3 regions of the Streptomyces sp. HP-A2021 genome follow, and region 3 is predicted to be linked to each of the others. Evidence: riboswitches for the same ligand, from Rfam matches in the RefSeq annotation. Region 3 holds a riboswitch; each other region holds the start of a gene.
What was found. A riboswitch is a leader RNA that binds a small molecule or an ion and turns the genes downstream of it on or off. The one in region 3 is predicted to bind thiamine pyrophosphate.
Positions count from the first base shown of each region.

Region 1: it holds a riboswitch for thiamine pyrophosphate, as region 3 does, so the genes downstream of both, MQE23_RS13080 (thiamine ABC transporter substrate-binding protein) here and thiO (glycine oxidase ThiO) in region 3, are expected to answer to the same signal.
Region 2: it holds a riboswitch for thiamine pyrophosphate, as region 3 does, so the genes downstream of both, thiC (phosphomethylpyrimidine synthase ThiC) here and thiO (glycine oxidase ThiO) in region 3, are expected to answer to the same signal.

Region 1 covers NZ_CP094344.1:2,914,230-2,917,500, reverse strand. The annotation lists gene rlmN (23S rRNA (adenine(2503)-C(2))-methyltransferase RlmN) at 1-1,088, shown strand, start outside; TPP riboswitch at 1,129-1,235, shown strand; gene MQE23_RS13080 (thiamine ABC transporter substrate-binding protein) at 1,360-2,397, shown strand; gene MQE23_RS13075 (iron ABC transporter permease) at 2,373-3,271, shown strand, end outside.
Region 2 covers NZ_CP094344.1:5,049,510-5,052,780, reverse strand. The annotation lists gene thiC (phosphomethylpyrimidine synthase ThiC) at 1-1,452, opposite strand, end outside; TPP riboswitch at 1,445-1,634, opposite strand; gene MQE23_RS22705 (YibE/F family protein) at 1,707-3,271, shown strand, end outside.
Region 3 covers NZ_CP094344.1:7,197,352-7,200,622, forward strand. The annotation lists gene MQE23_RS32505 (thiazole synthase) at 1-486, opposite strand, end outside; gene thiS (sulfur carrier protein ThiS) at 489-689, opposite strand; gene thiO (glycine oxidase ThiO) at 686-1,855, opposite strand; TPP riboswitch at 1,853-1,964, opposite strand; gene MQE23_RS32520 (FAD-dependent oxidoreductase) at 2,126-3,271, shown strand, end outside.

The sequences.
Region 1 (3,271 bases), 4.3 Mb from region 3:
TCACTTTCGTCGCCCCGCGCGGAGCCAAGAAGCCGCCGCGGCATCTCGCCGACCTCACTCCTGCCGAGCGCAAGGAGGCCGTTGCCGCTGTCGGGGAGAAGCCGTTTCGTGCCAAGCAGCTCTCGCAGCACTACTTCGCGCGGTACGCGCACGATCCGGAGCAGTGGACCGATATTCCGGCCGGGTCGCGCGGGCGGCTGCAGGAGGCCCTGCTGCCCGAGCTGATGACCGTCGTGCGGCATCTGTCGACCGATCAGGGCACCACCCGCAAGACGCTGTGGCGGCTGTTCGACGGGACGCTCGTCGAGTCCGTGCTGATGCGCTACCCGGACCGGGTGACCATGTGCATCAGCTCGCAGGCCGGGTGCGGGATGAACTGCCCGTTCTGTGCGACCGGGCAGGCGGGGCTCGACCGGAACCTGTCCACCGCCGAGATCGTGCACCAGATCGTGGACGGTATGCGGGCGCTCAGGGACGGTGAGGTGCCGGGCGGGCCGGCTCGGCTCAGCAACATCGTGTTCATGGGCATGGGCGAGCCGCTCGCCAACTACAACCGGGTCCTCGGCTCCATCCGGCGGCTCACCGACCCCGAGCCCGACGGCCTGGGGCTGTCGCAGCGCGGGATCACCGTCTCGACGGTCGGTCTCGTCCCGGCCATCCACCGGTTCGCGGACGAGGGCCTCAAGTGCCGCCTCGCGATCTCACTGCACGCCCCCGACGACGAGCTGCGCGACACCCTCGTCCCCGTGAACACGCGGTGGAAGGTCCGGGAGGTGCTGGACGCAGGCTTCGAGTACAGCGCCAAGTCCGGGCGCCGGCTGTCCATCGAGTACGCGCTGATCCGGGACATCAACGATCAGGCCTGGCGCGGTGACCGGCTCGGGCGGATGCTCAAGGGCAGGCCCGTGCACGTGAACCTGATCCCGCTCAACCCGACGCCCGGGTCGAAGTGGACGGCTTCCCGGCCGGAGGACGAGAAGGCGTTCGTGGAGGCCATCGCGGCCCATGGTGTGCCGGTGACGATCCGGGACACCCGTGGTCAGGAGATCGACGGGGCGTGTGGCCAGCTCGCGGCCACCGAACGGTAGTCTGACCGGCGTAAGCACAACCGTATTTTCCGACACCTTCATATTCCGACAGGGGAGCGCCACAGCGCTGAGAGTGCGGCACACGGCCGCAGACCCTCCGAACCTGGCCCAGGTCATTCTGGGTAGGGAGATCGGTCATCACTCGAGCTGTTGCGCCCTGCCCGGGACCCCCAGAGATCCCGGGCAGGGCCGCGTCTTCTCCTGGTCCTCCAGGAGGAATCCAGTGAGCAACAACCTCAAGCGGCTGACAGCCGTGGCCGTCGGGCTCGGCATGGCCGGCACGCTCGCCGCGTGCGGGTCGTCCGACGGCGGCCAGGGGTCCGGCGACTCCAAGACCGTGACCCTCGTCAGCCACGACTCGTGGGCCGCCTCGAAGGACGTCATCGCGGCCTTCGAGAAGCAGTCCGGCTACAAGGTGAACGTCCTCAAGGACGGCGACGCCGGGCAGGCCGTGAACAAGGCCATCCTGACCAAGGACAACCCGCAGGGCGACGTCTTCTTCGGCGTCGACAACACGCTGCTGTCCCGCGCCCTCGACAATGGCCTGTTCCAGCCGTACGAGCCGAAGGGCGCGGACCGGATCGCGCCGGAGTACCGGGCCGACCAGGGCAAGCACCGGGTCACGCCCATCGACACGGGCGACATCTGCGTCAACTACGACAAGAAGTACTTCGCCGACCACAAGCTCGCCCCGCCGCGCAGCTTCGACGACCTGGTCAAGCCCCAGTACAAGAACCTCCTGGTCACCGAGAACGCCTCCACCTCCTCGCCCGGCCTGGGCTTCCTGCTCGGCACCGCCGCGAAGTACGGCGACGGGGGCTGGGCGGGGTACTGGAAGAAGCTCAAGGCCAACGGCGTGAAGGTCGTCGACGGCTGGGAGCAGGCCTACAACGAGGAGTTCTCCGGCTCGGCCGGCGGCAAGAAGGCCAAGGGGGACCGGCCGCTCGTCGTGTCGTACGCCTCCTCGCCGCCCGTCGAGGTCGTCTACACCGACCCGAAGCCCAGCACGGCACCGACCGGGGTCGCGCAGGGCACCTGCTTCCGGCAGGTCGAGTACGCCGGGCTGCTGAGCAACGCGAAGAACAGCAAGGGTGGCAAGGCGCTCCTCGACTTCCTGATCAGCGAGCGGTTCCAGGAGGACATGCCGCTCAACATGTACGTGTACCCGGTGCGCGAGGGCGCCCAGGTGCCGCCGGAGTTCGTGAAGTACGGGCCGCAGGCCAAGGACCCGGAGACCATGGACCCGGCGAAGATCGCCGACAACCGTGACCAGTGGGTCAAGTCGTGGACCTCGCTCGTACTGAAGTGACCGAAGCAGCCGTCCGCAAGGACCGGCGCGGGAGCGCGGCGCGGCTCGGGCTCATCGCCGTGCCCGTCGCGTTCTTCGCGGTCTTCTTCGCCTACCCCGTCGCCGCGATCGTCGCGCGCGGTCTGAAGGTCGACGGGGTCTGGCAGTTCGGGCGGCTCGGGGAGGTGCTGGCCCAGTCGGACGTCCGGCACGTCCTGTGGTTCACCACCTGGCAGGCGGTCGTCTCGACGGCGCTCACGCTGCTGGTCGCACTGCCCGGCGCGTATGTCTTCGCCCGCTTCGACTTCCGCGGCAAGCAGGTCCTGCGGGCGGTCGTGACCGTGCCGTTCGTGCTGCCGACGGTCGTCGTCGGTACGGCGTTCCTGGCGCTGGTCGGGCGCGGCGGGCTGCTCGACGAGCTGTGGGGCGTACGGCTGGACACGACGGTGTGGGCGATCCTGCTCGCGCACGTCTTCTTCAACTACGCGGTCGTCGTGCGGACCGTCGGCGGGCTGTGGGCGCAGCTCGACCCGCGGCAGGAGGAGGCCGCGCGGATGCTCGGGGCGTCGCCGCTGCGGGCCTGGCGACAGGTCACGCTGCCGGCGCTCGCGCCCGCCGTGGCCGCCGCCGCGCTCATGGTCTTCCTGTTCACCTTCACCTCCTTCGGTGTCGTCCAGATCCTCGGCGGGCCCACGTTCTCGACCCTGGAGGTGGAGATCTACCGGCAGACGTCGGAGATCTTCGACCTGTCCACGGCCGCCGTGCTGACGTTGATCCAGTTCGTCGCTGTGGGCGCGATCCTCGCCCTGCACGCCTGGACCGTACGGCGGCGGGAGAGCGCGCTGCGGCTGGTGGACCCGTCCGCGACCGCGCGCCGGCCGCGCGGCACGGGGCA
Region 2 (3,271 bases), 2.1 Mb from region 3:
GTGGGCGGCGATCTTGTAGGTGATGACGCCGGTCTTGACGTCGTCACGGTTCGGCAGGCCCAGGTGCTCCTTGGGCGTGACGTAACACAGCATGGCCGTGCCCCACCAGGCGATCATCGCGGCGCCGATGCCGGAGGTGATGTGGTCGTACGCCGGTGCGACGTCCGTGGTCAGCGGGCCGAGCGTATAGAACGGAGCTTCATCGCAGATCTCCTGCTGAAGGTCGATGTTCTCCTTGATCTTGTGCATCGGGACGTGGCCCGGGCCTTCGATCATGGTCTGTACGTTGAAACGCTTCGCGATCCGGTTGAGTTCCCCGAGAGTCCGGAGTTCGGCGAACTGCGCCTCGTCGTTGGCGTCCGCGATCGAGCCCGGCCGCAGGCCGTCGCCGAGGGAGTACGTGACGTCGTACGCGGCGAGGATCTCGCAGAGCTCCTCGAAGTTCTCGTACAGGAACGACTCCTTGTGGTGCGCGAGGCACCAGGCGGCCATGATCGAGCCGCCGCGCGAGACGATGCCGGTCTTGCGGTTGGCCGTCAGCGGCACGTACGGCAGGCGCACGCCCGCGTGGACCGTCATGTAGTCCACGCCCTGCTCGGCCTGTTCGATGACCGTGTCCTTGTAGATGTCCCAGGTCAGCTCCTCGGCCTTGCCGTCGACCTTTTCCAGGGCCTGGTAGAGCGGCACGGTGCCGATGGGCACGGGGGAGTTGCGCAGCACCCACTCGCGTGTGGTGTGGATGTTGCGGCCGGTGGACAGGTCCATGACCGTGTCGGCGCCCCAACGGGTCGCCCAGGTCATCTTCTCGACCTCCTCCTCGATGGAGGACGTCACCGCCGAGTTGCCGATGTTGGCGTTGACCTTCACCAGGAACCGCTTGCCGATGATCATCGGCTCGATCTCCGGGTGGTTGACGTTGGCCGGGAGCACCGCCCGGCCCGCCGCGATCTCGTCACGCACCACCTCGGGCGACACGTTCTCCCGGATGGCGACGTATTCCATCTCGGGCGTGATCTCGCCGCGGCGGGCGTACGCGAGCTGTGTGACGGCCTTGCCGTCCCGGCTGCGGCGCGGCTGGCGCGGCCGTCCGGGGAAGACGGCGTCGAGGTTGCGCAGGCCGCCGCGGGGTGAGGTGTGCTTGATGCCGTCGTCCTCGGGACGGACGGGGCGGCCCGCATACTCCTCGGTGTCGCCACGGGCGATGATCCAGTTCTCGCGCAGCGGCGGCAGGCCCCTGCGGACGTCGGTCTCGACGAGCGGATCGGTGTACGGGCCGGATGTGTCGTACAGCGTGACCGACTGCCCGTTGGTGAGATGCACCTGACGGACCGGCACGCGCAGGTCGGGGCGGGTGCCCTCGATGTACGCCTTGTGCCAGCCGATGGACTTCCCGGCCTCCTCGGACTGTGCGTCCTGAACGGAGGCAGGCGTGCGTGCGTCCTTGTTGGTCATGAGACCTACTCCCTACGCCGGCATTACCCGGTAACAGGTTCGGCGGTCGACGCAGCGGCTTCCGTCTGCCGACGTTCCGTGTGAAACATCACTCGACTTCGGTGATGTTTCATGTGAAACATCGCTGGGACGGAGGTCAGCGCCCTCTCAGCCCGGTGCTCCGAGCTCCCGCGTGTACAAAAGGTGCCTCCACGCTAGCGGCAATTCTGGCGCGGTGAACAGAGGGCCCCCCTCGTTCTTGCGATGATCGGTCGGTGACCACGACGCAGCGTCCTCCTTACCCACCGCCCGAACCGCCCCGCGGATCCGGCGCCGGCAACGGCAACGGCCGTGGACACGAGCACGATTTCGCCGCCGGGGGCGGGCACGGGCCTGCCCGGGGACAGACACAGGGGCACAGGCCCGGTCCCGGCAGCGGCCACAGTGCCGGTCCGGCCGGTACGTACGGTGCCGGTTCCGGAGGCTGGCACGGCCCTGGCCCCGGAGAGGGCGACAGGCCCGGCGGAGGCGACGGGTACGGGCACGGAGAAGGCGACAGGCCCGGCGGAGGCCACGGGCGCGGCGGAGACGACGGGTACGGCGAAGGACCCGGTCCGGGCGGAGGCCACGGGCACGGTGGAGGCGACGGGCACGGCGGTGGCGACGACGGGCACGGTCACGGAAACGGACCCGGCTCCGCCCCGGGCGGCGGGCACGGGCACTCGCACAGCCACAACCATGGTCCTGCCACGCCCGTCTCCATGCACTTGCGCAAGGTCATCGCGGCGGTCCTGATCCCCTTCGCCGCCGCCGTGCTGGTCGGTCTCGCCGTGCTGTGGCCGGGCGGCGCCCCGCCGCACGAGCGCACCGGCGTCGGCTTCGACCGGCAGACACAGGAGGCCTCGGTCACCAAGGTCGTGTCGGTGAGCTGCAAGGAGGCCGGCGCCTCGGGCGTCCCGCCGACCGGCGACACCTCCACCGCCGAGGGCTCCTCCGCGGTGCAGCAGGAGAACGGCACCTGCAAGCGGGCGACGATCCGGGTCGACAGCGGCAAGGACAAGGGCCGTACCTTCACCGAGATCGTCCAGCCGGACCAGTCCCGCCAGTTGCACGAGGGCCAGAAGGTCGTGGTCGCCTACGAGCCCTCCGCGCCGAAGGACCTCCAGTACTCGGTCACCGACATCAACCGCCGCCTGCCCTTGGCGCTGCTCGCCGGTATCTTCGCCCTCGCCGTCGTGGTCGTCGGGCGACTGCGGGGTGTCATGGCCCTGGTCTCGCTGGCCATCAGCTTCATGGTGCTGAACTTCTTCATCCTGCCCGCGATCCTTCAGGGCTCGAACCCGCTGCTCGTGGCGGTGGTGGGCGCGAGCGCCATCATGCTCATCGCCCTGTATCTGTGTCATGGCCTGTCCGCGCGGACCTCCGTAGCGGTGCTCGGCACCCTGATCTCGCTGCTGCTGATCGGCGTTCTCGGCTCGCTGTTCATCGACTGGGCCGCGCTCACCGGCAACACCGACGACAACACCGGTCTGATCCACGGCCTCTACCCGACGATCGACATGAGCGGTCTGCTGCTCGCCGGCGTCATCATCGGATCGCTCGGTGTGCTCGACGACGTGACGGTCACGCAGACGTCGGCGGTCTGGGAGCTGCACGAGGCCAATCCGTCCATGGGCTGGCGTGGCCTCTACCGCGCGGGGATCCGGATCGGCCGCGACCACATCGCCTCGGTCGTCAACACCCTGGTCCTCGCCTACGCGGGTGCCGCGCTGCCGCTGCTCCTGCTGTTCTCCATCGCGCAGAGCGGTGTCGGGACGGTCGCCAACAGCGAGCTGGTCGC
Region 3 (3,271 bases):
CAGCCCGGAGCCGATCGGCGAGCCGAGCGGCATGATCGCCGCGCAGCCGACGTCCTCCAGCTTCCGCGCCAGCACGGGATCGTCGTTGGTGTACGGCAGCACCGTGAACCCGTCGTCGACCAGCGTCTCGGCCGCTTCCAGCAGCTCGATCGGATCCGGCAGCAGCGTGCGCTCGTCGGCGATGACCTCCAGCTTGACCAGGTCGGTGCCGAGGGCCTCGCGCGCGAGGCGGGCCGTGAGGACGGCCTCACCGGCGGTGAAGCAACCCGCCGTGTTGGGCAGGACGCGGATGCCCAGCTTGTCCAGGACGGACAGCACCGAGCCGTGCACCGAGGCGTTCACCCGGCGCATCGCGACCGTCGTCAGCTCCGTCCCGGACGCGACCAGCGACCGCTCCAGCACATCGAGGCTGGGAGCCCCGCCCGTACCCATGATCAGGCGGGACGTGAAGGACGTACCACCGAGGACAAACGGATCGTCGGCCATGGTCAGCCTCCTTGGACGGCGGTGAGGACTTCCACGCGGTCCCCCTCGGCGAGGGGCGTGGACGGCCACTGCGCGCGCGGGACGACGGTTTCGTTCAGGGCGGCGGCCACGCCGGACGGCGCGGCGGTGAGGGACTTCACGACGGTGTCGAGAGCCGTGCCGGGCCGGACGTCCCGGGGCTCTCCGTTGACGGAGATGTTCATGCGGGCTGCTCCGTGAGGGCGGTGGCGGTGCTGAAGCGCTTCGGCGTGAAGGGGCGGGCCTCTTCGGGGAGTTCACCCGTCGCCAGGACGTGCGCCAGGGCGTCGCCGGTGACCGGCGTGAGCAGGACGCCGTTGCGGTAGTGCCCGGTGGCCAGCAGGAGCCCTTCGAGACCGGTCGGGCCGAGCAGCGGAGCGTTGTCGGGGGAGCCGGGGCGCAGTCCGGCCCGGGTCTCGGTGAGGGGCAGCTCGGTGATGCCCGGGACCAGCTCGTGCGCGTCGCGCAGCAGCTCGTACACGCCGCCCGCGGTCACGGTGGTGTCCCAGCCCAGCTCCTCGCTGGTCGCCCCGACGACCAGCTCGCCGCTCTCGCGGGGCACCAGGTAGACGTGGCTGCCGCGCACGACCGCGCGCACGGTCCGGCTCAGGAACGGCCCGTGCCGCTGCGGCATGGTCAGCCGTACGACCTGCCCCTTCACCGGCCGCACGGGCGGCAGCACGTCCTCCGGGACGCCCGCGAGCCGCCCGCTGAGGCTGCCCCCGGCCAGCACGACCTGCCCGGCGTCCAGCGGGGTGCCGTCGTCCGTGACGGCACCCGTGGCCCGATCGCCCACGACGGTCAGCCGCTCGGCCCACGCCCGGTGGAAGACCACACCGGCCCGCTCGCACGCGGCGACCAGCGCCCCGGCCAGCCGCCGCGGGTCGATCTGGTGGTCCCCGTCGACCCGCAGCCCGCCGCGCACGCCCGGCGCGAGCATCGGCTCCAGGCGACGGCACTCCCGCCCCGACAGCCACTGCGACTCCAGGCCCGACTGCTGCTGCAGGGCATGCAGGTCGCGCAGATGGGCCCGGTCGTCGGCGTCCAGGGCCACGGCGAGCGTGCCGCAGCGGCGGTAGCCGAGGTCGTGGCCGGTCTCCTCGGTGAGCTCGGCCGCGAAGTCCGGATAGCGCCGGGCGGAGGCCAGATTGAGGGCGAGCAGGGTCTGCTCGCCGTAGTGCAGTTCCGTGACGGCGGCCAGCATCCCGGCCGCCACCTGTGCGGCTCCGCCGCCCGGCTCCGGGTCCACCACGGCCGTGGCGAGCCCGCGCTGCGCGGCCCGCCACGCGGTGACCAGGCCGATGATCCCGCCCCCGATGACGAGGACGTCTGACGTTCGCGTACGCGACATGGGCGTCCAGCCCCTCCCTTCGCCGGCATGACCCGGATCAGGTTCGTACGGTCGGAGGCCGCCAGCCTCCCTCTCAGCCCGGTGCGTCCGGGCTCCCGCGAGTGCCTTGCGTTGGCCACCCACCCTAGCCCGATGCCGTACGGCGCAGTAAGGGAGCCACCGCCATGGGCCCGGTCCCTGAACGGTCATGTCCTCGTCCCGGTCGCGTGTGGAGCAGGTCACTGCACATGAGCACTGACTGACAAAATGTCAGTTGTCTATGGTGATCAGGTGAGCGAGCAGACGCAGGAACCAGGTTCGTCCGCGCCGCGGCGCGTGGTCGTGGCGGGCGCGGGCATGGCCGGGGTCCAGACCGCGGTCGCCCTGCGCGAGCAGGGCTTCACCGGCACCGTGAGCCTGATCGGTGCCGAGCCCCACCAGCCCTACGACCGGCCCCCGCTGTCCAAGGCCGTCCTGCTCGGAAAGGCCGAGGGCTCCGCCTTCGACGTCGACTTCGAGGCCCTCGGCATCGAACTGCGGCTCGGCTGCGAGGTGCTCGGCCTGCGCCCCGGCGACCACGAGCTGGACACCGAGGACGGGCCCGTGCCGTACGACGTCCTGGTCGTCGCGACCGGTGCCGAACCCATCCGGCTGGCCGGCGCGGAGGGCGTGCCGGGCGTGCACCTGCTGCGCACCCTGGACGACGCCGAGCGGCTGCGGCCGGTGCTGGCCCGCCGGCACGACATCGTGGTCGTCGGCGCGGGCTGGATCGGCGCGGAGTTCGCCACCGCCGCGCGCGAGGCGGGCTGCGCGGTGACCGTGGTGGAGGCCGCCGAACGGCCCCTCGCCGGGGCGCTGCCCGCCGAGGTCGCCGCGCCGATGGCCGGCTGGTACGCCGACGCGGGCGCCGTGCTGCGGACGCACGCGCGCGTGGAGCGTGTGGAACCCGGCACGGTGGTTCTCGACGACGGCTCGCGGCTGCCCGCGGGCGCGGTCGTCGTCGGCATCGGCGCCCGCCCGGCCACGGCCTGGCTGTCCGGCTCCGGGGTCGAGCTGGGCACGCACGGCGAGATCGTGGCCGACCAGCACCTGCGTTCCTCGGTGCCCGACGTGTACGCGGTCGGCGACTGCGCCTCCTTCCCCTCGGGCCGGTACGGCGAGCGTCTGCTGGTGCACCACTGGGACAACGCCCTCCAGGGGCCGCGCACGGTCGCCGTGAACATCGTCGGCCGGGCCTCGGGGGAGACCCCGGCGGTGTACGACCCCGTGCCGTACTTCTGGTCGGAGCAGTTCGGGCGGTTCGTGCAGTACGCCGGGCACCACGCGGCCGCCGACACGACCCTGTGGCGGGGCGACCCGGCCGGACCGGCCTGGACGGTCTGCTGGCTGCGCGGCGACCGGCTGGTCGCGCTGCTGGCGGTGGGCCGCCCCCGGGAC